DNA from 3 places in the Streptomyces sp. NPDC088097 genome. Region 2 is predicted to be linked to each of the others. Evidence: riboswitches for the same ligand, from Rfam matches in the RefSeq annotation. Region 2 holds a riboswitch; each other region holds the start of a gene.
The links. A riboswitch is a leader RNA that binds a small molecule or an ion and turns the genes downstream of it on or off. The one in region 2 is predicted to bind cobalamin.
Positions count from the first base shown of each region.

Region 1: it holds a riboswitch for cobalamin, as region 2 does, so the genes downstream of both, ACIOD1_RS08320 (ABC transporter substrate-binding protein) here and ACIOD1_RS06225 (ribonucleoside triphosphate reductase) in region 2, are expected to answer to the same signal.
Region 3: it holds a riboswitch for cobalamin, as region 2 does, so the genes downstream of both, metE (5-methyltetrahydropteroyltriglutamate--homocysteine S-methyltransferase) here and ACIOD1_RS06225 (ribonucleoside triphosphate reductase) in region 2, are expected to answer to the same signal.

Region 1 is NZ_JBIUTJ010000002.1:522,076-524,266, forward strand. Features, by position in the region: gene ACIOD1_RS08315 (GMC oxidoreductase) at 1-32, opposite strand, end outside; cobalamin riboswitch at 541-683, shown strand; gene ACIOD1_RS08320 (ABC transporter substrate-binding protein) at 719-1,717, shown strand; gene ACIOD1_RS08325 (iron ABC transporter permease) at 1,714-2,191, shown strand, end outside.
Region 2 is NZ_JBIUTJ010000002.1:29,708-31,898, forward strand. Features, by position in the region: gene ACIOD1_RS06220 (endo-1,3-alpha-glucanase family glycosylhydrolase) at 1-740, shown strand, start outside; cobalamin riboswitch at 805-958, shown strand; partial or broken gene ACIOD1_RS06225 (ribonucleoside triphosphate reductase) at 1,046-2,191, shown strand, end outside.
Region 3 is NZ_JBIUTJ010000003.1:102,596-104,786, reverse strand. Features, by position in the region: gene metE (5-methyltetrahydropteroyltriglutamate--homocysteine S-methyltransferase) at 1-1,352, opposite strand, end outside; cobalamin riboswitch at 1,537-1,687, opposite strand; gene ACIOD1_RS10545 (GlsB/YeaQ/YmgE family stress response membrane protein) at 2,014-2,191, shown strand, end outside.

The DNA.
Region 1 (2,191 bases), 490 kb from region 2:
GATACCTTGCTGTGCAGGGATTTGTCACTCATGTGATCTTCCTCACTCTCCGATGGAGTGGAACAAGTTCTACTGTCGAGCGTCAGCTAAGTCACTACATACGACGAGGTAACTTCCGGCTGATTCCGCCTCCTGGGGCCCTGGTTCCTCCTGCGCCCCTGGCGCTCTCGGCGGGTGCGGGTGCGGGTGCCGGTGCCGGTGCGGGAGCGCTGCCTGCTTCCGGCCGGGCCCGGACGCACGTCCGCCCCACCGGGCGCTGTCCCCTGGCGGAGCCGAGGGGGCCGGTGGGGCGGGATCGTACGGCTGCAGCCCTGCAGCACCCCCGCAAGTCAGGGAACTGCTCGCGGATGATGGGCCCACGCTAGGCCCCGCCACTGACAGCGGGCCCGGCGCGCGGGCGCGACGACCGGCGGGTCGCAGGCGATTCTCTCCGCCGAGGTCTCGCCGTCGCGGACCGCGGCCGTCGGCACGGCCCCGCGCCGCGCACCGGCCCCGCGCCGCGCACCGGCCCCGTGAGCGGCGCGCTTCCCGGTGTGCGCGTCTGGCAGACTTGGCCGGGTTGTCCCGGGCGGCGCAGGACAGGAAACCGGTGTGAATCCGGTGCGGTCCCGCCACTGTGACCGGAGGTACCCGCCCGCGCGGGGCCCCGGGAGTCAGACACTGACGCGCCGCCTCTCCACTTCGACCGGGGACGAGGATCCCCCGGAGAGGCCTCGCCATGTCGCGTTCCCGCGCACCCCTGAGCTCGTTCCTGCCCCTCGCTCCCCTCGCGCTCCTGATACCGCTGGTCGCGTGCGGCGGCCCGTCCGGAGCCGGGAGGGCCACCGCCGACGGGCGGGCCGCGCCCGGGTTCCCGTACACCGTCACCAACTGCGGGGTCAGCAGCACCTATCAGGCGCCGCCCGAGCGCGCCGTCACCATGAACCAGCACGCCACCGAGGTCATGCTCGCCCTCGGGCTCCAGGACCGGATGGCCGGCACGGCCTACCTCGACGACTCCGTACTGCCCGCCTACCGCCCCGCCTACGACAAGATCAAGGTGCTGGCCGAGGAGTACCCCTCCAAGGAGGTGCTCCTCGCGGCCGACCCCGACTTCGTGTACGGCGGTTACGCCAGCGCCTTCGACAAGGCTCAGGGCCGCGACCGCGCGGGGCTGACCGCCTCCGGGATCGACTCCCGGCTGAGCGTGGAGTACTGCACCTCCGGCCCGGTGGGCCTCGAACAGCTGAAGACCGAGATCACCGAGGTCGCCCGGACCTTCGGGGTGCCCGAGCGCGGAGAGGCGCTCATCGCGGACGAACAACGCCGTGTCGACGCCGTCACCGCCCGGGTGAAGGACGAGGCCAAGCCGACCGTCTTCGTCTACGACTCCGGCGAGGCCTCCGCCTTCACCTCCGGCGGCAAGGGCATCGGCGACCGGATCGTCTCCCTGGCCGGGGGGACGAACGTCTTCGCCGACCTCCAGGACACCTTCGGTGACGTGTCGTGGGAGAAGGTCATCGAGCGCAAGCCCGAGGTCGTCCTCATCTACGACTACGGCGGCACCACCGTCGAGGCGAAGAAGCAGCGCCTGTTGAACGACCCGGCCCTGGCCGAGGTTCCCGCCGTGAAGAACCGCCGGTTCGTCGTGCTCCCGCTCTCCTCGGCCGTCCTCGGCGTACGCGTCGCCGAGGCCGTCGAGTCCCTGGGCCGGCAACTGCACCCCGACGCCGCGTGAGGCGGCCGAACACCGTCGCGGTCCTCGTCCTCCTCGCCGTCGCCCTCGCCGCCTCGGCCGTGGCGGGCCTGGCCCTGGGACCCGTACGCATCGCACCGGGCCGGGTGGTCGACATCCTGCTCGCCGGACGCGGGGCGAAGGGCGGGGCGTTCGCCTCCATCGTCTGGGACGTACGGATGCCGCGCGTGCTCCTCGGCGCGGTCGTCGGCGCCGGACTCGCGGTCGCCGGAGCCGTGCTCCAGGCCCTCGTGCGCAACCGGCTCGCCGACCCCTTCCTGCTCGGGGCCTCCTCCGGAGCCTCGGCCGGGGCAGTGCTGGTCATCGTGTTCGGGGCCGGGGCGGGCGTGGCCGCCGGGTCGGCCACGGGAGCGGCCGGGATCGCGGCCGCCGTGGGCGTGCCGCTCGCCGCCTTCGTCGGTTCCCTGGCGGCGCTCCTCGCCGTGTACGCGCTGGCCCGGCGCGGTGGCACCATGA
Region 2 (2,191 bases):
ACGGGGCCAACAACGAGTCCTTCGCGCCCATCAGTTACGGGTTCTCCGAATGGGGCAGCCGCAGCTACGTCGGCCAGGAGGGAGCCGCCCGCGACGCCCGGCGCGCCCACGACCTCGGCAAGATCTGGATGCAGCCGGTGTCGGTCCAGGACGCCCGCCCCAACCAGGGGATCTACGACGAGGCCGGCAACACCGCCACCCTGCGCTCCACCTGGACGCACGCCATCGACGACGGCGCCGACTGGGTCCAACTGACCACCTGGAACGACTACTCCGAGGGCAGCCAGTTCGCCCCGTCCCTGCACAACGGCTACACCTACCTGGACCTCACCTCCTACTACCTGACCCGCTTCAAGACCGGCGCATGGCCCGAGATCGTCCGCGACACCCTCTACCTCACCGGCCGCACCCAGTTCGCCGCCGCCGACCCGTCCGGCGACCAGAAGGTGGTGATGTCCCCGCGCAAGGGCAGCGCCGCCCCCCGCGACACCGTCGAGGTGCTGAGCTTCCTCGCCGAGTCCGGGACCGTCCGTACGACCGTCGGCTCCGTCAACGGCGAGCACGAGGCCCCGGCCGGGGTCCACTCCCGCCTGCTGCCGCTGGGGCCGGGCACCAGTTCGGCGGCGGTGGTCCGGGGCGGCCGGTCCCTGGCCGGGGTGGAGTTGCCCTATCCGGTCGACCGCAAGGTCGAGGTGCAGGACCTCCAGTACTACGCGGCGAGCAGTGGACGCAGGCCCTAAGTCCTCCCTTCGAGGACCTTGGTCACCCAATATCTAGTGGTCGCGGCTTGCGGTCACATCCATATGTAGTGTTGGCCCTGCCGGTTCGGCGGGGCCTCGCTCATGTCCGCCCCGACCGAGGCAACAGGGAATCCGGTGGGAATCCGGGACTGCCCCGCAACGGTGAGCGCGCCCCCGGGCGTGCGAGTCCGACACCTGCCGGCGCCGATCCACACATCCGTGCGAAGCCTCGTGGGAGGGCTGCCGTGACGTCCGTCGACGCCGTAGAGACCGTGACCGAATACCTGGAACGCCGTGACTGGCGGGTGAACGCCAACGCCAACCAGGGATACTCGCTGGGCGGCCTCATCCTCAACGCCGCGGGCAAACTGACCGCCACCTACTGGCTGGAGCAGGTCTACCCGCCCGAGGTGGCCCGCGCCCACCGCGAGGGCGACCTCCACCTCCACGACCTGGACATGCTCTCCGGCTACTGCGCCGGCTGGTCCCTGCGCACCCTGCTCACCGAGGGACTCGGCGGGATACCCGGGCAGATCGACTCCGCCCCGCCCCGGCACCTGTCCTCCGCCGTCGGTCAGATGGTGAACTTCCTGGGCACCCTCCAGAACGAATGGGCCGGGGCCCAGGCCTTCTCCTCCTTCGACACCTGCCTCGCGCCCTACGTCCGCCTCGACGCGCTGACGTAGGAGCAGGTCCGCCAGTGCGTCCAGGAGCTGGTCCACAACCTCAACGTCCCCTCCCGCTGGGGCACCCAGACCCCCTTCACCAACCTCACCTTCGACTGGACCTGCCCCGAGGACCTGCGCGACCAGGTGCCCGTCGTCGGCGGCGAGGAGGTGGACTTCACCTACGGGGACCTCCAGGCGGAGATGGACCTCCTCAACCGGGCCTACATCGAGGTCATGACCGAAGGCGACGCCACGGGGCGGGTGTTCACCTTTCCCATCCCCACCTACAACATCACCGCGGACTTCCCCTGGGAGAGCGAGAACGCGGAGCGGCTCTTCGCGATGACCGCCAAGTATGGGCTCCCGTACTTCCAGAACTTCATCAACTCCGCACTGCGACCCCACATGATCCGCTCCATGTGCTGCCGCCTCCAGCTCGACCTCACCGAACTCCTCAAGCGCGGCAACGGCCTCTTCGGGAGCGCCGAACAGACCGGATCCCTCGGCGTGGTCACCCTCAACTGCGCCCGCCTCGGCCACCGTTACGCCGGCGACGAGGACGCCCTGATGGCCGAACTGGACCGGCTGTGCGAGCTGGCCAGGGACAGCCTGGAGTTGAAGCGGGTCACCGTGCAGGACCTCATCGACGGAGGCCTGTTCCCCTACACCAAGCGCTACCTCGGCACCCTGCGCAACCACTTCTCCACCATCGGGGTCAACGGGATCAACGAGATGATCCGCAACTTCACCGCGGACGCCGACGACATCACCACCCCGGCCGGC
Region 3 (2,191 bases), on a different contig from region 2:
TGGGGGAAGGAGCCGATGGTGGTCGTCGGCAGCAACGGCAGGCTCAGGAGGGCGCGCTGTGCGGCGGTCCGCTGCGCGTAGGGCTGCGAGCGCCGTCCGTCGGCGTCGGTGATCGCGGCGGTCCGCGCGCGGACGGCCGGGTCGTGGGTCAGGGCGGAGGAGGCGCGGGAGGCGAGGTCGGCGCGGTTGGCGGCGAGTTCGGCCGCGATGGCGCCGGTGCCCTGGGCCAGTCCCCGGGCCAGGGTGGTGATCTCGCCGGTCTTCTGGCGGGCGAAGGCAAGCCAGCGCCGGAGCTGCGGATCGATGTCGCGTTCGGCGGCGGCGTCCAGCGGGACGTGCAACAGGGAACAGGACGCGGCGACGTCCACCCGGTCGGCGAGACCCAGGAGCGTGCCGAGGGTGGTCAACGCCTTCTGGTGGTCGTTGATCCAGATGTTGCGGCCGTTGACCACGCCCGCGACCAGGCGCTTGCCGGGGAGGCCGCCCACCGCGGCGAGGTCGGCGAGGTTCGCGGCGGCGGCGTCGGTGAAGTCGAGCGCCAGGCCTTCGACGGGGGCGGCGGCGAGCACCTGGAGGGCGTCGCCGAGCCGTCCGAAGTACGAGGCGACCAGCAGCTTCGGGCGGTCGCCGGCGCTCCCGAGGTCGCGGTAGGCGCGGGCGGCGGCGTTCAGGTCCGCCGGGGTGCGGTCCTGGACGAGGGCGGGCTCGTCGAGCTGCACCCATTCGGCGCCGGCGGCGCGCAGGTCGGCCAAGACCCGTTCGTAGACGGGGAGCAGCCGGTCGAGCAGGGTCAGCGGCTGGAAGTCGTCCGCGACGCCGGGGGCGGGCTTGGCCAGCAGCAGGTAGGTGACGGGGCCGACGAGGACCGGGCGGGCGGTGTGTCCGAGGGCCAGGGCCTCCTTCAGCTCGGCGACCTGCCGGGTGGAATCGGCGCTGAAGAAGGTGTCCGGGCCGAGCTCGGGAACCAGGTAGTGGTAGTTCGTGTCGAACCACTTGGTCATCTCCAGCGGGGCCACGTCCTGCGTTCCCCGGGCCATCGCGAAGTAGCCGTCGAGGGCGTCGGCGGCGACCGCCGCGCGGTGGCGTGCGGGGACCGCGCCGACCATGACGCTGGTGTCCAGGACGTGGTCGTAGTACGAGAAATCGCCGGTCGGCACTTCGTCGATGCCGGCGTCGGCCAGCTGCCGCCAGTTCGAACGGCGCAGGTCGGCCGCGGTCTCCCGGAGGGCTTCGGCGCTGACCCCGCCCTTCCAGTAGCCCTCGACGGCCTTCTTCAGCTCCCGGTTCCGACCCTGGCGGGGGTAGCCGTACACGGTGGCTCGTGCTGCCGCGGCTGCGGGCTTCGATGTCACGGAACTCTCCTTCGCGAGATGTGTCCTGGACATCCCGGAGACGGGACGCGGACGCGAAGGAACGACAGAACGGGCGGCCCACATCGCGGAGGGAAGCCGCGCGTGCCGCTCGCTGTGTACGCCGACCCGCCCACGAGGTCACCGAGATTTCCGCACGCGAAACGGTCGCGTGCGGGCAACGGGCAGGTCTTCGGACTCGCGGGCACGCAGGCCACGGGGGCCGGCACCTACTGGCCGTCGCTTCCCAGACCCGTCCCGGGTCCAGTGCTCATGACGGCGGTCGTTCCCACTCACCGCTGCGGGGCAGTCCCGGATTCCCACCGGGTTCCCTCTTACGACGCACCCCGCCTGGCGGACGGGGGCGAACCAGCTGCACCGACCACCCTAAAGCGAGTGATCACCCACTGGCGACCCCCGCCTACCGTCCGAAGGCCGAAACCGGCCGCTCCGACGGAGGATCCGTCCGAATCTCGCGGTCCCGCAGGGCCGCGAGGCCGCGAGGCGGGGGCGCAGCGAGTCGACGTGCGGATGAACTTCGGCGGCGCGTCCGGTCCGGGATCGCCGCTCGCGTTTCGGCGGGTGCCACACCCGTTTGAAAGCGGCGGGACGGTGCAGACGATGCGATGAGAACGGCTGGACACGACGAGGTAGGAGAAGCGTCATGGGCATCATCGCTTGGATCTTGATAGGGCTGCTCGCGGGCGCCATCGCCAAGGCTCTTATGCCGGGCAGGGACCCGGGCGGCATCATCATCACGATGCTGATCGGCATCGCCGGTGGTCTGCTCGGCGGTTGGCTCGGCAAGGTCATCTTCGGTGTCGACTCCATCGACGGCTTCT